Regions from separate parts of the Pseudochelatococcus sp. B33 genome, predicted to be linked through region 2. Evidence: predicted binding sites of a transcription regulator. Region 2 holds the regulator's gene; the other holds the start of a gene.
What was found. Region 2 encodes HrcA, which represses chaperone genes, less so after heat shock. Its sites were predicted from a motif close to GTTAGCACTCNCNNNNNGNGAGTGCTAAC; they were not measured.

Region 1: groES (co-chaperone GroES) is a predicted target of HrcA. The motif match lies at 2,780-2,808, and genes of this name have one in related genera.

What each region holds. Positions count from the first base shown of each region.
Region 1 covers NZ_JBSEFH010000015.1:113,743-124,627, forward strand. Annotated here, with positions in the region: gene ACUSIJ_RS17585 (ATP phosphoribosyltransferase regulatory subunit) at 1-1,026, shown strand, start outside; gene hisG (ATP phosphoribosyltransferase) at 1,027-2,013, shown strand; gene ACUSIJ_RS17595 (META domain-containing protein) at 2,177-2,692, shown strand; gene groES (co-chaperone GroES) at 2,870-3,157, shown strand; gene groL (chaperonin GroEL) at 3,214-4,848, shown strand; gene ACUSIJ_RS17610 (class II glutamine amidotransferase) at 5,066-5,866, shown strand; gene murJ (murein biosynthesis integral membrane protein MurJ) at 5,916-7,511, shown strand; gene trpS (tryptophan--tRNA ligase) at 7,655-8,698, shown strand; gene ACUSIJ_RS17625 (NifU family protein) at 8,829-9,392, shown strand; gene ACUSIJ_RS17630 (malonic semialdehyde reductase) at 9,535-10,143, shown strand; gene tsaB (tRNA (adenosine(37)-N6)-threonylcarbamoyltransferase complex dimerization subunit type 1 TsaB) at 10,366-10,885, shown strand, end outside.
Region 2 covers NZ_JBSEFH010000006.1:54,136-65,020, reverse strand. Annotated here, with positions in the region: gene hrpB (ATP-dependent helicase HrpB) at 1-1,692, opposite strand, end outside; gene ACUSIJ_RS08025 (GNAT family N-acetyltransferase) at 1,994-3,004, shown strand; gene hrcA (heat-inducible transcriptional repressor HrcA) at 3,069-4,163, opposite strand; gene ACUSIJ_RS08015 (MBG domain-containing protein) at 4,348-10,635, opposite strand.

The DNA of each region.
Region 1 (10,885 bases), on a different contig from region 2:
GACCTCTCGGGCGAGGACATCCGCCGCCATATGTTTTTGACGCAGGATTCCGACGGCAACGAGCTTTGCCTGCGGCCGGACTACACCATCCCGGTGAGCCGCGACTACCTCGCCTCGCGCGGGCCGGAGGCCACAGCCTCGCTGAGCTATCTCGGCCCGGTGTTCCGCCAGCGTGCCGGCCGGGCGGGGGAATTCCCCCAGGCGGGCATCGAATCCTTCGGCCGCACCGACCGCGAGGCGGCGGACGCGGAGGTCGTGGCGCTGGGCTTCGAGGCGCTGACCGGCCTCGGCGTCACCGAGCCTTCCGTGCGCCTCGGCGACGTCGGCCTGCTGCGCGCCGTGCTCGACGCGCTCGGCGTGTCGGCCGCGCAGCGCCGGCGCGTGCTGCGGGCGGTGGCGGAGGGACGGCCGCTCGACTGGGCCAACGGCGAGCGCGCGGGCCGGAACGGCGCGGCTTCCGACCACGCGGGCCTGCTCGCGGCCATCGAGGGGCAGGACCCGACCGCCGCGCGCGCCTTCGTCGAGGACGTGCTGTCGATCGCCGGCATCAGCAGCGTCGGCGGACGGTCGGCCGGCGAGATCGCCGAACGCTTCCTCGCCCGCGCCGCCGACCGCAACGGCGGCGACCTCACCGACAGGCAGCGCGAGATGCTCGCGCGCTACCTCGCCATCGAGGCCGATCCCGACATGGCGGCGGCCGCGATTCGCGATCTGGCGCGCGAGGCGCGGATCGACCTCGATGCGGCGCTCGAATCGTTCGAGGCGCGCACCGGCTTCCTCGCCGCCCGCGGCCTCGATGTCGGCGCAATCGTTTTCGCTGCGGGCTTCGCCCGCAACCTCGACTACTACACGGGCTTCATCGTCGAGATCCACGACAGCCGGCAGCCGGACACGCGGCCCATTCTCGGCGGTGGGCGCTACGACAGCCTGCTGACGCACCTCGGCGCGCCCGAGCCCGTGCCGGCCGTGGGCTTCGCCATCTGGATCGACCGGCTCGACGCCGACAACGCCACGGGAGGCCAGTAGATGAGCGCGCCCCTGATCATCGCCGTTCCCTCCAAGGGCCGCCTGCAGGAAAACGCCTTCGCCTTCTTCGCCCGCGCCGGGCTTGAGCTGGTGCGCCCCGGCGGCGCACGCGACTATCGCGGCGCGATCAAGGGCCTCGCGGATGTGGAAGTGGCGTTTCTCTCCGCCTCCGACATCGTCGGGCAACTGGCGACGGGGGCGGCGCATCTCGGCATCACCGGCGAGGACCTGCTGCGCGAGCAGCTCGCGGACGCCGACGCGGTGGTGGAATTCGTCGCGCCGCTCGGCTTCGGCTTCGCCGACGTGGTGGTGGCCGCGCCGCAGGCCTGGATCGACGTGCGCACCATGGCCGACCTCGACGACGTCGCCGCCGATATCCGCCAGCGCCACGCACGCCGCCTCAGGGTGGCGACGAAATACGTCAACCTGACGCGCCGCTTCTTCGCCGACCACGGCGTCAGCGACTACCGCATCGTGGAGAGCCTCGGCGCGACCGAGGGCGCGCCCGCCGCGGGCACGGCCGAGATCATCGTCGACATCACCACGACCGGCGCGACGCTGGCGGCGAACGCGCTCAAGGTCATCGACGACGGCGTGATCCTGCGCTCGCAGGCCAATCTGGTCGCCTCCGTTTCCGCCACCTGGTCCGGCGCGGCGCGGCGGGCGGCGCGCACCATCCTCACCCGCATCGCGGCCGAGGAGGAGGCGCGCACCATCCGCGAGCTCACCGCCGTGCTGCCGGCCGACGCGCAACTGCCGGACGACCTCGCCGGGCGCTTCGGCGCGAGCCTGCCCTTCGGCCTGCCCGACGCGCGCGGCACGGTCGTGCTGCACTGCCCGGTGGGACAGGTTTTCGCGCTGGCGGACCTGCTGGCGCGGACCGGAGCCGATCCCGTGACCGTGCGTTCCGTGGACTGGGTGCTGCGCCGCACCAATCCGCTGATCGAACGCCTGCTGGCGCGCATCGGCGCCGAGGCGGCGGGCTGATGCGGGCTTTGACGGGTTCTGCCCGCCACGACTTCACGATCGCCTCATTTGCACGATCGCCTCACTTGTATCATTGCCTCACTTGCGCCGCGCGGATATGGTTTGCGGCGTTCTGTTCCCGTCATGACGGTCAGCGCCGTCGAGCTTTCGAGTCCAAACGTCCATGAAGCATGCCCCTTTCACGTCCGCCTCGCCCAAATTCCGCAGGGCCGCGATGCTCGTCACGGTCGGCACGGCTCTCCTCACCGCCTCCGTCGCCCCGGCGCAGAACAACAACGATCCCGGCATGATGCGCGGCAACGAGCCAGGCAGAAGGCAGGCCGTGCCCCAGCAGCAGGAAAAGCAGTTTCCGGTCGGCACGTCGTGGGCGGCCCTCGAGCTCAACGGCAAGGCCTATCCGGGCGACCGGAGCCGGCCCTATTTCACCCTCGACAGCCAGTATCAGCTGCGCGGCTTCGGCGGATGCAACACCTTTTCCGCCACGGCCTATCCGCTGCGCTCCCAGGGCTTCGCCGTGAGCCCCTTCGCCATGACGCGCAAAAGCTGCGGCGCCGCGATCGACGCGGCCGAGCGTGCCTTCATGCTGGCGCTGCGCATGAGCCAGAAATGGGACATCGTCAAGGGCCAGCTCGTGCTCCAGGGCTCCGCCGGCACCATCCGCGCCGACCGCTCGCTCTGACGCCGTTCCGCGCCGTTCCGCGATCACAAAAAGTCCGTTTCTCTTCCCTTGACAGGATGCCGGGGTGAAACTACCTTCGCCTCATCCGTTAGCACTCTCCTCGGTCGAGTGCTAACAGGCTGCAACATCCACCATACCGCGCGCCTTGCGCGCATGCTTTGAAGAGGAAGCGGATCCATGACATTCCGTCCGTTGCATGACCGTGTGGTCGTCCGTCGCGTCGAGAGCGAGGAGAAGACCAAGGGTGGCATCATCATCCCCGACACCGCCAAGGAGAAGCCGCAGGAAGGCGTCATCGTCGCCGCCGGGCTTGGCGCCCGCGACGAGGACGGCGAGCGCATCCCGCTCGACGTCAAGGAAGGCGACCGCGTGCTGTTCGGCAAGTGGTCCGGCACCGAGGTGAAGATCGACGGCGAAGACCTCCTCATCATGAAGGAATCGGACATCCTCGGCATCATCGGCTGAGCGGTCGCGACCGGTTTTTTCTTCCATCAGATTCAGTTAGCAGGAGATCAAGAGTTATGGCTCCCAAGGACGTGAAATTTTCCGCCGACGCGCGCGAGCGCCTCCTTCGCGGCGTCGACACCCTCGCCAACGCCGTCAAGGTGACGCTCGGCCCCAAGGGCCGCAATGTCGTCATCGAGAAGTCGTTCGGCGCGCCCCGCATCACCAAGGACGGCGTCACCGTCGCCAAGGAGATCGAGCTCGAGGACAAGTTCGAGAACCTCGGCGCGCAGCTCGTGCGTGAAGTCGCGTCGAAGACCAACGACCAGGCCGGTGACGGCACCACGACCGCGACCGTTCTCGCCCAGGCCATCGTGCGCGAGGGCTCCAAGGCGGTTGCCGCCGGCCTCAACCCGCAGGACCTGAAGCGCGGCATCGACCTCGCCGTCGACGCGGCCGTCAAGGACATCAAGGCCCGCGCCAAGAAGCTCGCCAACTCGCAGGAAGTCGCGCAGGTCGGCACCATTTCGGCCAACAGCGAGGCCGAGATCGGCAAGCTGATCGCCGAGGCCGTCGAGCGCGTCGGCAACGAGGGCGTGATCACGGTCGAGGAGGCCAAGAGCTTCGAGACCGAGCTCGACGTGGTCGAGGGTCTGCAGTTCGACCGCGGGTATCTCTCGCCCTACTTCATCACCAACGCCGAGAAGCTGATCGTCGACTTCGAGGACCCCTTCATCCTCATCCACGAGAAGAAGCTGTCGTCGCTGCAGCCGCTGCTGCCCGTGCTCGAGGCCATCGTGCAGACCGGCAAGCCGCTGCTCATCATCGCCGAGGACGTCGAGGGCGAGGCGCTCGCGACGCTCGTCGTCAACAAGCTGCGCGGCGGCCTGAAGGTCGCGGCCGTCAAGGCGCCGGGCTTCGGCGACCGTCGCAAGGCCATCCTCGAGGACATCGCCATCGTCACCGGCGGCCAGACGATCTCCGAGGACCTCGGCATCAAGCTCGAGAACGTGACGCTCGCCCAGCTCGGCCGCGCCAAGCGCGTGCGCATCGAGAAGGAAGCCACCACGATCATCGACGGCAGCGGCGCCAAGGAAGACATCGACGGCCGCGTCGCCCAGATCAAGGCCCAGATCGAGGAGACCACCTCCGACTACGACCGCGAGAAGCTGCAGGAGCGTCTCGCCAAGCTTGCCGGCGGCGTGGCGGTCATCCGCGTCGGCGGCGGCTCGGAAGTCGAGGTGAAGGAGCGCAAGGACCGCGTCGACGACGCGCTGAACGCCACCCGCGCCGCGATCGAGGAAGGCATTGTCCCCGGCGGCGGCGTCGCCCTGCTGCGCGCCAAGGCCGCGGTGGAGCAGCTCGCCACCGAGAACCCCGACATCAAGGCCGGCATCGAGATCGTGCTGAAGGCGCTTGAGTCGCCGGTCCGCCAGATCGCCGCCAATGCCGGCGTCGAGGGCGCGATCGTGGTCGGCAAGATCCTCGACAGCGACTCCCAGACCTACGGCTTCGACGCCCAGACGGAAGAGTTCGTGGACCTGATCGAGGCCGGTATCGTCGACCCCGCCAAGGTCGTGCGCACCGCCCTGCAGGATGCGGCCTCCGTCGCCGGCCTCATCGTCACCACCGAGGCGCTGGTCGCCGAACTGCCCAAGGAAAAGCCCGCCCTTCCGGCCGGCGCTCCCGGCGGCTTCGGCGGCGACTTCTGATCGCCCGCCAACGCCCGCACGATGCGCTGCGGGCCATCCGGACAATCGCGCCGGCCCCGAAAGGGGCCGGCTTTTTGTCTTGCCAATCTCCTCTGTTCGGGCTGCCATGCATTGCACGCATGCCGCGCCGCCTCAGTCGGTTATTTCCGCTTCTTATGCTGGAATTTATATGATTTCACTTGCCTGATGGCTTTTCCGCTTACATGATATAGGCGTCATGTGCCGTCTCCTCGCCTACTCTGGCGACCCGACCTTTATGGATGCTCTCGTCTGCGCGCCGAAGAACTCTCTGGTGCGGCAATCCCTGCATGCCTGCGAGGGCAAGACCGCGACGAACGGCGACGGCTTCGGGCTCGCCTGGTACGGCGATCGCGACGAGCCGGGGCTGTTCCGGGACCTGCGTCCCGCGTGGTCGGACGAGAACCTGCAATCGCTGTGCGCGCAGGTACGCTCGCCGCTGTTCCTGGCGCATGTGCGCGCGGCGACGCACACGGCGACGACCCGCGCCAACTGCCACCCGTTCGCCTGCGGACGCTACGCCTTCATGCACAACGGGCAGGTCGGCTCCTATCACCGCGTGCGGCGCCGGCTCGAGGCGCTGCTGCCCGACGAGCTGTTCGATCAGCGCGCCGGCACGACCGATTCCGAACTGCTGTTCCTGCTCGTTCTGGCGCAGATGGAAGCCGGCAAGAGTCCGGGCGCGGCCGTGGGGACGGTCATGGCGCGGACGAAGGAGCTCATGCTCGCCGCGCAGATCGCCGAGGCGCTGCGGTTCGTCGCCATCCTGACCGACGGCCAGACCATCTGGGCCTTCCGCACGTCCTGCGACGGACACACGCCGCGCCTCTACATGCGCGAGCGGCCGGGGGCGACCATCATCGCTTCCGAGCCGCTCGACAACCTGCGCGATGCGTGGACCCTGGTGCCGGACAATTCGGTCACCACGATCCGCCGCGGTCTCGGCGCGACGAGCGAATCGCTCGTCATCGGCGGCGGCTCCTGGCCGCTTGCCGCGTGATCGCGGTTCCGGTCACGCACGCACCATGTCCTTCTCCCGAGCCTAGACGATGTCGCGCTTCCGGTCTGTCGCACGCGCGGGGGCTGCCGTCGGCGCGGCATCCGTGGCATCGCGCCTCCTGGGGTTCGCGCGCGATGTGCTGATCGCGGGGGTGCTCGGCGCGGGCGTGGTCGCCGATGCCTTTCTCGTCGCCTTCCGTATTCCCAACGTCATCCGGCGGGTGCTCGGCGAAGGCGGGCTGAACGCCGGGTTCGTGCCGCTCTACGGCGAGGTCGCGGCGCGCGAGGGCAAGGAAGCCGCGCGTCGGTTCGCGGGGCGCACCATCGTCAACGCCGCCCTGTTCTTCGCGGCGCTCGCGGGCCTCGCGGAGCTCGCGGCGGGGGCGCTCGTGCTCGCGGTCGCCACCGGCTTCGGCGACGATGCGAACAGGTTCGCGCTTGCGGTGTGCTACACTCGGCTGGCGCTGCCGTTCATCGCCTTCACCGGCCTCGCCTCGCTGCTGGCGGCGCTGCTCAACGCGGAACGCCGCTTCATGGCCGCGGCCGTGGCGCCGGCGCTGGTCAACGGCGTGCTGATCGCAGCCCTCCTGCTGCTGCCCGGCGGCGGGACGGCCGACGACCCGGCGACCGGCGCCTGGCTTGCCGTGGCGATCAGCCTCTCCGGCCTGCTGCATCTTGCCATCGTCGCATGGGCGGCGGCGCGCATGCCCGATTGCCCACCGCTGCCCCCGCCGCGGCTCGACGCCGACGCCCGGCGGCTGGTCGCTTTCGCGATCCCGGCCCTCGTGGCGAGCAGCATGACGCAGATCATCCTGCTCGCGGCCATGGCGCTCGCTTCCGGCCAGCCATCGGCGGTATCGTGGCTCTACTACGCCGACAGGGTGTTCCAGCTGCCGCTGTCGTTCATCGGCGTCGCGGCGGGGGTGGTGCTGCTGCCGGAATTCGTGGCGGGGCGGCAGGGGACGCCGGCGCTGTCCGCCGCGCTGACCGACTACCTCACCGGCGCGCTGGCGCTGGCGTTGCCCGCGGCAGCGGGGCTCATCGCGCTCGGCGCCTCGATCGTATCGGTGCTGTTCGAGCGCGGCGCCTTCACCGCAACGGACGGCAGGGCCACCGCCGCGCTGCTCATGGCACTGGCGATCGGCCTGCCGGCGGCCGGCGCCAGCAAGGTGCTGAGCCAGCCCTTCTTCGCCCGCAGGGAAGTCCGGCCGCCGCTCGCGGCGGGACTGGCCGGCGTCCTCGTCACGCTCGGCTGCGGGCTTCTGCTGTCGGGCCTGTGGGGCGATGCGGTGACATGGCGCTCGCCTTTCACGGGCGCGCCGGTGCCGTTCGGCACCATCGGGCTCGCGGCGAGCCTGGGGCTTTGGGCGCAGGCACTGGTGCTCGTCGTGCTCGGGCGGGCGCAGATCGCCTGGAGCGGACAGGCGGGTTCGCGGCTCGCGCGGCTCTCCGCGGCCGCCCTCCTGATGGGCCTGATCGTCGCCGCCGCCGACGGCCTCGCGGCCTCGTGGCTCGACCCCCGCCACCCCGTGCTGCTGCGCGGGGCTGTCCTGGCGGCGCTTATCATCGGCGGCGTGCTCGTCTACCTCGAGGCGCTGCGGACATTGGGCGCGCTCAACGCGTTGCCGCTGAAACGCCGGCGATGAGCGAACGGATGCCGGTTGCGGATTTCGGTTGCGGATTTTCCTTGCGAAACCGCGCGCGCCTGCGATAACCCGCCCGGTGAGCGAAAGCAGCCTCGCCGCCGACGACAGACGACAACATCGAATGAAAGGGATAGGACGCCACCATGTCCGTCTTGAAGCAACGCGTGTTTTCCGGCGTGCAGCCCACCGGCAACCTGCATCTGGGCAATTATCTCGGCGCGATCTCGCGCTTCGTCGCCTTTCAGGAGCAGTATGACTGCATCTATTGCGTCGTCGATCTGCACGCCATCACCGTGCCGCAGGATCCGCAGGCGCTGACGCGCCAGATCCGCGAGGTCACGGCCGCCTTCATCGCCTCCGGCGTCGACCCGGTGAAGCACATCGTCTTCAATCAGAGCCAGGTGTCGGCGCACGCGGAACTCGCCTGGATATGCAATTGCATCGCCCGCATCGGCTGGATGAACCGCATGACGCAGTTCAAGGAGAAGGCCGGCAAGGACCGCGAGAACGTCTCGCTCGGCCTCTACGCCTATCCCGCGCTGATGGCCGCCGACATCCTCGCCTACCGCGCCGACGTGGTGCCCGTGGGCGAGGACCAGAAGCAGCACGTGGAACTGACGCGCGACATCGCGCAGAAGTTCAACAACGACTATGCCGAATCAATCGCCCGCAACGGGTTCGGCGAGACGTTCTTCCCGCTGCCGGAGCCGCTCATCCAGGGCACGTCGACGCGCGTCATGAGCCTGCGCGACGGCACCAAGAAGATGTCGAAATCCGACCCTTCCGACTACTCCCGCATCAACCTCACCGACGATGCCGACACCATCGCCCAGAAGATCCGCAAGGCGAAGACCGACCCCGAGCCGCTGCCCGAGACGGTCGAGGAGCTCGCCGGCCGGCCCGAGGCGGAGAACCTCGTTGGCATTTTCGCAACGCTCGCGGGCAGGACGCGCGAGGCGGTGCTCGACGAATTCGCCGGCGGCCAGTTCTCCACCTTCAAGGGCGCGCTGGTCGATGTCGCCGTCGAGAAGCTGGGGCCGATCGGCGCCGAGATGCAGCGCCTCGTCGCCGACCCGGCCTATATCGACAGCGTGCTGATCGACGGCGCCAACCGCGCCCGCGTGCTGGCGGACGAAACCGTCAATGCGGTGAAGGACATTCTCGGCTTCGTGCGCGATCGCAGCTGACGCCTGCCCCGGCGCCGCCCGCCCATTGATTGGACGGGCGAAAAGCGCCACATTGGAAAAGATCCGCCGGGTGTCTCCCGGCGGAGGTGAGTCACCGCCGCCCTTGAACCGGTCTGGTGAGGAGGAAAACATGTTCATTCAAACCGAAACGACGCCCAATCCGGCGACGCTCAAGTTCCTGCCGGGCCGGGACGTATCGCCCGACGCGCCCATCGAGATCCGCTCCCCGGCGGAAGCCGAACATTCGCCGCTGGCCCTGCAGCTCTTCGATATCGAGGGAGTGTCGAACGTCTTCTTCGGCTCCGATTTCATCGCCGTGACCAAGACGGGCGGCGAGTGGCCGCACCTCAAGCCCGCGATTCTGGGCGCGATCATGGAGCATTTCCTCTCCGGCGCGCCGCTCGTCACCGACGGACACGGGCCGGCGGGCTACGATGACGGCGCGGAATTCTTCGACGACGAGGATCTGGAGACGGTCGAAACCATCAAGGAACTGCTGGAGACGCGCGTGCGCCCGGCGGTCGCCGGTGACGGCGGCGACATCACCTTCCGCGGCTATCGCGACGGCGTCGTCTATCTCGCCATGAAGGGCGCATGCTCGGGCTGCCCGTCGTCGACCGCCACCCTGCGCCACGGCATCGAGAACCTGCTGCGCCACTTCCTGCCGGAGATCGAGGAGGTTCAGGCGGTCTGACACTCCGGCGCACCGGCCTGCGGATTGCAAAATTGCAAGCGTGGCTTGCACGGCAATGCCGTCCGCCATGCGTGGCATCCTGCTGCGGCGCAGCATATGATCTTCGTCGATCATTGTTCCACACAGTCAACGGAGGTCATCCATGACGACCGACAGAGTGAACCACCAGCCGCTCGATCCGGCGGCGCTCGACCAGCTGTTCCGCACCGCCCGCACGCATAACGCGTGGAAGGACATCCCGGTGTCGGACAATCTGCTGCGCCAGGTCGCGGAACTCTCCAAGTTCGGACCGACCAGCGCCAATGCGTCGCCGGCGCGATTCGTCTTCGTGCGGTCTCCCGAGGCCAAGGCCAAGCTCGGGCCGCTGCTGAGCGAGGGCAACCGCGCCAAGTCGCTCGCGGCGCCGGCCACCGTCATCGTCGGCTATGACACCGAGTTCTACGAAAAACTGCCGAAGCTGTTCCCCCATGCCGACGCCAGGTCGTGGTTCACGAGCAGCGCTGCGCTGGCCGAGGAGACCGCCTTCCGCAACGCGACGCTGCAGGGTGCCTACTTCATTCTCGCGGCGCGCGCGCTCGGCCTCGACACCGGGCCGATGTCGGGCTTCGACAAGGCCGGCGTCGATGCCGCCTTCTTCCCCGACGGCAAGGTGAAGTCGAACTTCCTCATCAATGTCGGCTACGGCGACCCGTCCGTTCTCTTCGACCGCCTGCCGCGCCTCGATTTCGACGAATACGCCAGCATCGTCTGATGCGCATTTAGCCATCGAATGGAATCATTCGATGGCTAAATGCCAACCTCGATCGCCCATGTACATCATGCACACGTTGTGGCGCGGCCGGTCGGGCCGTGCCATCCCCGGCAGATTCGGCGGTCGTGCCGATCCGAGGGTGACATCCCCGCCGCTTCGTATCATACATGAAACGCCGATTGGGCGGCGACGATGCATGATGCGGGTGTTCGGGGGACGGATTTGCGCGTACTGGCCATCGATACGGCGCTTGGCGCCTGCGCCGCCTGCGTGCTCGATACGCGGGCGGAACCTCCTCAGCCCGGCATCGACACGCCCCCGGACGACGCACCGGCTTCCGATCCCCTCGCCGCCGGCATCCTCGCCCATGAAAGCCTGCTGCTCGACCGCGGACATGCCGAGGCGCTGCTGCCGCTGATCGAGCGCGTCGTGGCGCAATCGGCGGGCGGTTCGGCGCGGGAAGGCCTTGCGGCGCTCGACCGCGTCGCCGTCACCGTCGGCCCCGGCAGCTTCACCGGCCTCAGGGTGGGCATCGCGGCGGCGCGCGGCATCGGCCTCGCCGTCGGCGTGCCGGTCGTCGGCGTATCGACGCTCGCCGCCCTTCTCGCCCCTCTTGTGGTGACGCCCGACGCCCGCCAGCCGGTGCTGGCGGCGGCCATCGACGCGCGCCACGGCGCGATCTATTTTCAGGCGACGGCTCCGGGCGGCCGGGTCATCGTGCCCGCCCGCCATCTCTCGATCC
Region 2 (10,885 bases):
CTCGCGCGCGAGCCGCTCGGCGGGATCGAGCACCGCGCCGCGCCCGTTGGCGAGCAGATACGTGCCGTCCCGGAAGTCATCGCTTTTCCGCGCCCTGGCGATGCGATCGGGAAAGGCGAGCGCCAGCGGCGGCCCTGCGGGAGCATCCCCGGCAGGCGGGCCGCCCCACTGGCGGGCGAGGCGGCGCATGTCGCCGGCGCGGGGCGAGCGGTCGCGACGGAACTGGCTGACGCGCTCGGCAAGATCTATCGCGTTGCCGCCAAGTCCGCGTTCGACCAGGACGGCGGCGATTTCCGCGGCATCGCCGCTCTCGCCCGTGCGCCGCGCCTCCACCACCATGCGCGCGAGGCGCGGCGGCAGCGGCAGCGATTGCAGCGCGCGGCCGGTGTCGGTGAGCCGGTTGCGCGCATCGAGCGCGTCGAGCGAGCGCAGCAGGTTGCGCGCCTCGGTCAGCGCCGGGGCGGGCGGCGGATCGAGAAAGGCGAGGGTGGCCGGGTCCTCCACGCCCCAGCGGGCGCAGTCGAGAACGAGCGGCGCGAGATCGGCGGTGAGGATTTCCGGCGCCGAGAAGGCTGGCAGCGCGCCGTTGGCGGCTTCCTCCCACAGGCGGTAACACACGCCGGGCTCCGTGCGGCCGGCGCGGCCCCGGCGCTGGTCGACGGCGGCGCGCGAGGCGCGCACGGTCTCGAGCCGCGTGATGCCGATGCCGGGCTCGAAGCGCGGCACGCGGGCAAGGCCCGAATCGATGACCACACGCACGCCCTCGATGGTCAGCGAAGTCTCGGCGATGGAGGTGGCGAGCACCACCTTGCGCCGGCCGGGGGCGCTCGGCCGGATGGCGAGATTCTGCGCCGCGCGGTCGAGCCGGCCGTAGAGGGGCGCGATATCCACAGCATTTGCACCGGTCTTTACCGCTGGCCCGAGCGTCTCGTTCAACAGGTTTTCCACACGGCGGATCTCGGCCTGTCCGGGCAGGAAGACGAGGATCGAACCGCTCTCGGCAGCGAGCGCCGCCCGCACGGCGGCGGCGATGTCCTCCTCGATGCGGCGCGCGGGGTCGCGGCCGATATAGCGCGTCTCGACCGGGAAGGCGCGGCCTTGCGATTCGATGACCGGGGCCGGGGCGCCGGGAGAGCCGACGAGCCGCGCCACCCGCGCCCCGTCGAGCGTGGCCGACATCACCAGAATGCGCAGATCCTCCCGCAGGCCGGACTGCACATCGAGGGCGAGCGCGAGGCTGAAATCGGCGTCGAGCGAGCGCTCATGGAACTCGTCGAAAATGACCGCGGCGACGCCCGACAATTCCGGATCGTCAAGGATCATGCGGGCGAACACGCCCTCCGTCACCACCTCGATGCGCGTGCGCGGGCCGACCTTGGTGTCGAGGCGCGCGCGCAGGCCCACGGTGCCGCCGACGTCCTCGCCCAGCGTCTCGGCCATGCGCGCGCTCGCGCCCCGGGCGGCGAGGCGGCGCGGCTCCAGCATGACGATCCGCCCGTCCGCGCGCCATTCCTCGCCCAGGAGAGCGAGCGGCACGCGTGTCGTCTTGCCCGCGCCCGGCGGGGCGACGAGCACGGCGTTGCGATGCGTCGCCAGCGCGGCCAGCAGCGCCGGCAGCACATCGTCGATGGGAAGACGCAATGTTTCGTCGGTCCAGAATGTTTCGTTGGTCCAGAATGTTTCGTCGGTCATGGAGATCGGTCAGCGGTTCGGACATCGATAACATGTGAGACGGCGACAGACACGTCACCATTGTCATTGAACTGTCGAAAGCCTATGCTCTGCTGACGGGATGAAATGGTGATCCGAATCCCGGAGCGCTTTCCGATCAGGTAAAATCAGGTGGCCGGCCGGAAGTCGCTCGAAGCGGGGAATCGCAGGGCGCATTCCGATCCCGCCGGGTCGGACGTCGCGCCAAGGCCCTGACGACAAAGGGCTCGGCTTCTCGGCAGGGGGTCCGGTTCATCGCGCATTGGGGGGCGGTTGACGCAGGATGGCGAGCAGTCCGATCTATCAGAAAAATGCCGGCGCCGATGGCCCGGCGCCGGACCGCGCCGGGCGCGTGCCGGCTTTCCTTCAGCCCCGGATCTGGGGCAATCCCAAATCGTGGAACTGGGTGCAGAACGGCAAGCTGAAGGGCGGCATGCTGGCCGGGGGCCTGAAGTTCGGCGCCCTCGACACCGGCGGGCTCGACCCGGTGCTCGGCCGCCTCGGATCGCTTGAGGTGCGCCTCGCCACGACCAAGCGCGAGATCCGCCAGGCGCAACGCCTGCGCTACCGCGTTTTCTACAATGAGATGTCCGCCGTGCCCAATGCGGCCTGCATGCTGGCCCAGCGCGACATGGACGACTACGACCCCATCTGCGATCATCTGCTGGTGCTCGATCACGACGCTCCGCGAAAACCCTTCCGCCCCCACAAGCCGAAGGTCGTCGGCACCTACCGGCTGCTGCGGCAGGAGGTCGCCGACCGCTACTTCGGCTTCTACACGGCCGGCGAGTTCGACGTCCAGCCGGTGATCGACGCCAATCCGGGCCTGAATTTCCTGGAGCTCGGCCGCTCGTGCGTGCTCAAGCCCTATCGCAACAAGCGCACGGTGGAGCTGCTCTGGCACGGCATCTGGACCTATGTGCTGCATCACCGCATCGACGTGATGTTCGGCTGCGCGAGCCTTGAGGGCGTCGATCCCAAGGCGCTGGCGCTGCCGCTGAGCTTCCTGCATCATTTCGCGCGCGCCCCCGAGGAGTGGAACGTCAAGGCCCTGCCGGAGCGGTTCGTCTCCATGGACCTGCTGGCCAGGGAAAGCATCGACGCCAAGGCCGCGCTGCACAGCCTGCCGCCGCTGATCAAGGGCTACCTGCGGCTCGGCGGCACGATCGGCGAGGGGGCGGTGATCGACCGGCAGTTCGGCACCACCGACGTGCTGGTGATGCTGCCGGTGAAGGCGATCAACCCGCGCTACATCGGCCATTTCGGCGCCACGGCCAACCGCCACGCGGCGTGATATCGCGAAGGCCGGTGAGCCGTCTCTCGGCCTTCATGAATCCTGTGCAGCGCGTGAGCGCCCCTCAGCGCCCGCGCTCCAGGATGCGCGAGACCACGCGGGCGGTGTAGTCGACCATGGGCACGATGCGCGCGTAGTTGAGGCGCGTCGGGCCGATGACCCCGACCACGCCCAGGATCGTCTGGTTGGAATCGCGGAACGGCGCGGCGATCATCGAGGAGCCGGAGAGCGAGAACAGCTTGTTCTCCGAGCCGATGAAGATGCGCACGCCCTCGCCGTTTTCGGCGCGCGAGAGCAGGTCGATGACGTCCTTCTGGGTTTCGAGATCGGCGAACAGCGTGCGGATGCGTTCGAGATCCTCGGCCGCCTTGAGGTCGTCGAGCAGATTGGCCTGTCCGCGCACGATGAGCTGGCGCCCCTCGCTGGCGCCGACGCTGACGGCGAGCCCGGCGTCGATGAGGTTCGCCACCAGCGCGTCGAGCTCGTGCTCCATGCTGGTGCGCCGTTCCTCGATTTCCGCGCGCAACTCGCCGAGCGTGAGGCCGCGAATGTGGGCGTTGAGGAAGTTGCCGGCCTCGATGAGCGCGCTCGGCGGCAGGCCGGGCGGCAGATCGAGCAGGCGGTTTTCCACGCTGCCGTCCTCGCCCACCAGCACGACGAGCGCGCGCGTGGGGTCGAGGCGCACGAACTCGATGTGCTTGAGCTGCGGGTTCTGCTTGCTGGTGACCACCACGCCCGCGCCGCGCGTGAGGCCGGAAAGCATGACGGTCGCTTCCGACAAGAGCGTGTCGAGGGAAGCGCCCGCGGCCGCGGCGGCAACCTGGGCTTCGATGCGGCCCGTTTCTTCGGCGTCGAGATCGCCGATTTCCAGCATGGCGTCGACAAAGAAGCGCAGGCCGCGTTCGGTGGGCATGCGCCCGGCGCTGGTGTGCGGCGCATAAAGCAGGCCCGCTAGCTCCAGGTCCGACATGACGTTGCGGACGGAGGCCGGCGACAGCGGCATGGGCAGGATGCGTGCCAGATTGCGCGATCCGACCGGTTCGCCGGTGGACAGATAGCCTTCGACCACGCGGCGGAATATCTCGCGCGAGCGCTCGTCGAGTTCCGACATCAGGCGTGCGCTTTCGGTATTGGGGATGGTGTGAAAACGTCTGCTCATCCGGGCCTCGCCACAGCCTTGTCATGGCGCTCCCCAGCGTTACCATAAAATGCGGTGATCACAAATTGCCGCAGCCGCCTGAGCGGTTCACCGTCCGGGGGAAAGAACCGCCCGGCTCCGGCGAATGCCGGTCGATCTTGCGAAAGGCCGACGGGTCTGTCGCGCCGGCCCTTGCCCTGGTCCGTCAGCTGCACGTGCCGCCGCGCAGCTTGAGTGGCACGAAGGCCCGGCTGCCGATGCCGCCCGATCCGCCGCCGATACCCGAGGCGTCGCAAAGCTTTCTTACATAGGGGTTGTCCTCGTCGGCGCCGGCTGTGCTCGCGGCCTCTCCGACGATCTCGTCGCCGGTACGGCCGATGGTGCGCGTGTCGCTGTTGGTCGCGACGGGCGTCGTCACGCGCCGGCGCTGGGCGGGTACGGTCGCGGTCTCAACGAATGTCGCCGTCACCCGGACCGCGTCGGCGACGGGGAGCGCCGTCAGATTGCGCGCGATCTGTATCGCCATGCCGTTGCCGCCGGTGGCGATCTCCGCCAGGGCGAGGCCTTCCCAGGGCAATTGCTCCATCGGATCGCCGCTGGTTCCGGGCTGATCCGGCTCCGGCGTCGGGATTGGCCGGGCGAGGAGTTCCAGCGTCGATCCCGCCACCAGCGCAAGGGTGTAGTTGCCGCCCGCCGCCAGAGAGCCGAGCGTGATCGCCCATTGGCCCGGCGCGGTGCCGTCGTGGCCGAGCGCGCCGGAGAGCAGGGCACTGCCATCGCCGCCCTGCCAGCCGGTCGCGTCGAAGGCGATCCGGAAGGTATCGTCGTCGATCGTCTTCTGCTGTCCTGCCGCAGGGTTGATCGTCAGCAGGGCCTTGCCGATGGTCAGCGCGCCGTCCACATAGGCGATATCGTAGTTGGCCGATGTCAGGCCGCTGGCGGTGAGGGTGTAGCTGCCGGCGTCGGTCGCGCCCTGCGCCGAGCCGCCCCACACCAGCGCGCCGCCGAGCGCGGCCGCCGTCTCGCCGCCGGCGAAGCCGGCGTAGGTCACGCCGCTGCCGCCGCTCCACGGGGCCGCGTCGTAGGTCTTCGCCGCGTCATTCGCTGTCACGGTGAGCGGGGCCTTGCCGATGGTCAGCGCGCCGCTGACATAGGTGATGTCGTAGTTGGCCGACGTCAGGCCGCTGGCGGTGAGGGTGTAGCTGCCGGCGTCGGCCGCGCCCTGCGCCGAGCCGCCCCAGGCCAGCGCACCGCCGAGTGCGGCCGCCGTCTCGCCGCCGGCGAAGCCGGTGTAGGTCACGCCGTTGCCACCGCTCCACGGGGCCGCGTCGTAGGTCTTCGCCCCGTCGTTCGCTGTCACGGTGAGCGCGGCCTTGCCGATGGTCAGCGCGCCGCTGACATAGGTGATGTCGTAGTTGGCCGACGTCAGGCCGCTGGCGGTGAGGGTGTAGCTGCCGGCGTTCTGCGCGCCCTGCGCCGAGCCGCCCCAGGCCAGCGCACCGCCGAGTGCGGCCGCCGTATCGCCGCCGGCGAGGCCGGTGTAGGTCACGCCGTTGCCGCCGCTCCACATGGTCGCGTCGTAGGTCTTCGCCGCGCTGTTCACCGTTACCGTCAGCGCGGCCTTCGTGATCTCGACGCCTGCGGTATAGATGAAACGATAGCCGTTGCTGCCGGAGGTCGGGAGGCCCGTCACCTCCACCGCGCCATACGTGCCGACGTGGAGGCCCGAGAGGACGAGGCCGGGATTGGCGGCGAAATCCGCCGGCGTGCCGCCCACCCATGTGCCGGCATTCGCGCCGTAGGTCGCGGTGGCGTCGCCGTCAGCGTGCACGCGAATGACCTTTGACAGCGCGTAGAGCTCGGGCCGGTAAGTGTCGCCCGGCGGGGCCCAGACGGTGTCGAAGTCCCAGCCCTTGGCTTCGGCGATATTCATGAAATAGCCGGTGCTCGTGATCTGCGCCGTGGTGAGGCCGGTGATGTCCCGCTCGCCCGTGCCCTCGTCGAGCCCGATCGCGGCGGCCAGCCGGGTGCCGTCCTTGTCCCAGAAGCTTGCGGTGATGGTGCTGTCGCCCTCGCGGTGGTGGCCCACGAGCCCGCCGAGGTTACTGCCGCCGGTCACCCGGCCCGCGGCGTAGGCGTTGGTGATGACGCCGGCTACTTGCGTGCCCACCAGCCCGCCGGCATTCCGGTCGCTGGCATGGACGCGGCCGGTGGCGTAGACGTTGACGATCATGGCGCCATCCTCGCCGACGATACCCTGGCCGCCGACGAGACCGCCGACATGCTCGGTTCCCGCCACGTCGCCGGTGGCGTAGGCGGTGGAGATTGTGCCGTCCCTATGCCATCCGACCAGCCCACCGATTGTTATGCCGCCCGTCACGTCACCCATGGCATGGACATTCTCGATACGTCCGCCATCCTGACGTCCCACCAGCCCACCGGCGTCGCCGTGCTCTGCCGCGACGTCGCCCGAGGCCCAGGCGTTGGTGATGGTGCCGGCAACGAGATACCCCACGAGCCCGCCGACGTAGTACTCGCCCGTCACCGCGCCGGTGGCGTAGGCGTCGGTGATGGTGCCGTCGTCATGCCCCGCCAGGCCGCCGACGTTGCTGGTGCCCGTCACCGCGCCGGTCGCGTAGGAGCCAGTGATGGCACCGGCGCCACCCCCGAGCAGGCCGCCGACGCTGACACTGCCCTGCACGTTGCCGGTGGCGTATGAATTCGCGATGATATTGTCAGACGTGTTCTGGGCGCCGACGAGTCCGCCGACGAAGTTCGCCCCCGTTACGTCCACGTCCGCCCACGCGTTGGTGATGCTGCCGCCATCCATGCTCTGGCCGCCGACGAGGCCGCCGACCTCGTTGCCGGTGCCCGTTACCGAGCCGGTTACCCGGACGTTGTCAATGGCCGTGGTGCTGGCTGTCCCGACCAAGCCGCCGACGATACCCTCGCCCGTCACCCGCACATCCCCGAGGCTGAGGTTTTCGATCGTCGCGCTGCCGGTACTTCCGAACAGGCCGACGTAGCTCTGTTGCGGCCGGTGGATGACGAGACCCTGGATGATGTGGCCACGGCCGTCCAACACGCCCCCGAAATAAATCCCATCGGCAAATGTGCCGATCGGCACGAAGCCGAAGAGATTGGCGTCGGCGTCCTTCGTCGTCGCCGTGCGCCAGACGCTGCTGTCGGTGAACGCGGCGGCGAAGTCGATGTCGTTCGCGAGGACGTAGGTCCTGCCCGCGGCATAGCCGGTATCCGCATCCGTATGCGCCCGGATGAGCTGCAGCTGCTCGGCATTGCGGATGGTGTATGTGTTGCCGCCGTCGGGGTTGCCGAGCACGTCGAGTGTCATCCGCAGCATGGGCCGGGTGTCGCCGTCGACGATGTACCACGGATCGTCGACGGCGAAGATCCAGCCCTCTTCGGTGTAAGTGTCTTTCAGGTAGGCGTCGGCCGCGGTGAGGCCGGTGGCGCCCAGATCCGCGCCATCGAGATCGTCTACACCGATGACGTCGTTCTTTTCGGTGGTGTCCTTGTCCCAGAAGCTGCCGATGATGCCGCCGCTGATCCGATGCCCGATCAGTCCGCCGGCGGCGACGTCGCCGGTCACCTTACCCGTGGCGTAGACGTTGGTGATCGTGATCGTGCCGAGGCCGGCGTTGAGCTCCCCGACCAGCCCGCCGGCATAGTCGGCGCCCTCCACCCTGCCGGCGGCGTAGGCGTTGGTGATGCTGACGGAGGCGTCCGTTCCGAGGACGGGGTCGGGACCGATGAAGCCGACCAGACCGCCAGCGGGGACGGCGCCGGACACGACATTCCCCGCCGCCCAGGAATTCTCGATGCTGACGTGGGCGCCGTTGGAATCAAAGACAATGCGGCCCACGAGCCCGCCGACCCCGCCGATGTTGTTGCCCGTGCCCGTCACCTGCGCGGCGGAGGCGGAATTGCTGATCGTTCCGCCGTTATAGAACTGCCCCACTACACCACCGACGACGTCCCGGCCGAAGACCGCGCCCTGGGTGTAAACGCCGGTGATGGTGCCGCCATTCTCCCCGGTCAGAAGGCCGACAAAATTCTGACCTTCCACCGTGCCGGACACGTTGACGCTGCTGATGAGGCCGGAGGCAACCGCAACTGCCGCCCCCACATAGTTCTGGCCCGTCACCTCCACATCATCGAGGCTGACGTTCCGGATCGTCGCGCCGGTGTGGGCAACCGAAAACAGGCCGACATTCCTCTGTTGCGGCCGGTTGATGGTCAGCCCTTTCACGACATGGCCGAGGCCGTCGAACGAGCCGGTGAAGTAGCCTCCGGCAACGCCGATCGGCGAGAAGCCCGTGCCGCCGTACCAGTTCGCCGTGCCGGAGGCGTCGATGTCCGCCGTGAGCTTGTAGTGCTTGTCCAGCACCGTCGCTATGCCCTGCAGGCCGTAGACGTCGGCGATGAGGTAGGGCGTGGCGGCGCTGCCGTCGCCGTCGGTGACGCGCAGGAACGTCACCGTCGGCTCGGGGGCATAGTCCGTCACCGCCTGCCCGCCCGCGATGCGGAAGTCATTGGCCGTGAAGCCGGGGAGCGAGTCTTTCTGCACCCACGCGCCCGATTCCAGATAGAACATGCCGACGTCGATGGCGCCGCTCTCGCCGGTGGTGATGGTGGCATTGTCGACGTCGCCGTCCGCCGCTCTCAAGGTCAGGCTACCGTTCACCGCCGTGATGGCGGCGTTGATGGCGATGGTGCCGTCTGCCGCGTCCAGCGCGAGGCCGCCCTTCGCGGCCGTGATAGGATTGTTGATGATGATGTCGCTGTGCGCCTGGAGCGTCAGCGTGAAGGCGTTGGTCCACGCAATGTCGGCGTTGACCGTGATGTTGCCTGCCTGAGAGCCGCCGCCGTTGGTCGTGACGGTGACGTGCGCGGTCTCCAGCAGGGCCGTCAGCGTGTCCGCGCCAAGCGTCGAACTGTCTCCGGCGGGGTCGAAGTCATGGCCGTTCCGGACGGCGTCGCCGCCCGAACCCGCCACGATCTCGAGATCATGCGGATCGAGCAGCAGCGTACCGGTGCCCAGCGGCCCTTTCAGGTTCGCCGTGCCACGGAACGACAGCACCGCCTTGCCCGACACTTCTGCATCGCCCCCGCGGCCGGTCTCGCCCGTCGCAGAGACGTGGCCGGCAAAGGCGGTGAGGTCGTCCGACCATAGCACGATGCGGCCGCCGTCGTCGGCGCCGTCCGCCGCAACCGTCGCGCCCGCGGCCACGGTCAGGGTCCTGGCGGTTGCGACCTTTTCGGCAACGTAGTTCTTCGCCGCGTCCTTGCCGCCCTGGAAATCGCCGCCGACGAGCGCCACGCCGCCCCTGGCGCCCGAGACGTCGAGGCGCGCCGTATCCGCCAGCGTGATCGCCTCACCGGTGACGATCACCGTGCCGCCGTCGCCGTCGAGCGCGGAAGGCCGTGCCGGGGGCAGCACGCCCGGCGCAGCTGAAGGAGCCCTGCCGCTCGCGTCGAGCGTCGCCGCGACCTTGACGTTCCTGCCCGCGACGCGGATCTCTCCGCCGCGCGGGGGCCTCGCTGCATTGGCGTCCGCCTTGCGGGCAGCCACGCGCTGCGTCACCTCCACGGCGCCGGCGTCGCCCGCCGTCAGGAACACGCGTCCGCCCCGCGTCGCGGTGCCTGTCGCCACGATCACGCCCTTGCGGTTGCCCGCCAGCGCGTAGACGTTGCCGCCGTTGGCGCGCAGCTCCACCTCCGCCGCCCTGATGCTGCCGCTGTTGCGCGCGCTCGTGCCCGAGTTGCTTCCTTGCCGGCCCGCCTTCACCACGAAGCGCCCGCCGTCGAGCGCCCGGTCCTGCACCAGCACTTCCGTGCCGGCCGCCAGCGCCGCCGTGCCCCGGGGCGCGTCGATGTCGCCGGTGTTCTCCACAGTGCGCCCCACCAGTGCCACGTCGCCGCCGAGGGAGCCGATCCTGCCGGCGTTCACCACCGAGGCGGCGCTGTCGCCCTTCAGCGTGTAGGTCTCGCCCTTCGCGGCCTTGGCGAACTCCTCGTCGGCGAGGTCGAGCGTCGAGCCGAGGAAGGAGCCGCCGGTCTCGATGCGGCCCGTCGGCCCGACGGCGACGCCGGCCGGGTTGACGAGATAGAGCGAGCCTGTCGCGGTGAGCGATCCGTCGATCTGCGAGGCGACGTTGCCGCGCACGCGGTTCAGTGTCGCGCCGGCGCCGTTGTCGAAACGGACGCTGTTGGCCCCGCCGATGGAGAAGGTTTGCCAGGAGATGATGGCGGCGGGCGTGGACTGGCGCACATCGAGGTGCGGTCCGTCGCCGGCGACGGCGGCCTGTCCGCCGAGGACCTGCGCGCCGGTCGGCAGCGTCTGGGCAAGGGCTGCCGGCGACGACACGGCGGCGGCGAAGACCAGTCCCACGCCGGCGGCTCTGCCGAGCACCGCGAGGCGGGAAAGCCGGCGCTGCAGGCGGCGGGAAACGGTCTCAGACTTGCCGACCATATGACGCGCTCCACCCTGAAAGCAAGCATGCCGGCGCGGCAGGCTTACAAATCGATACGAGCGCCAAAACGCCAGAAAAAATCACCACTGGCGAAGCAGAGCGCCGAGTAAAAGCCAAGCAGTTTGTTAACACATGGCTATCTATATATTATTTGTTCATGGAGTCAATTATCTGTGAAAATTTCAGGCGGAATCGTAACGTGCGATTGACTGGGCGATCGGCCGCTCGCCGCGCATCGGCCGCCGGGCG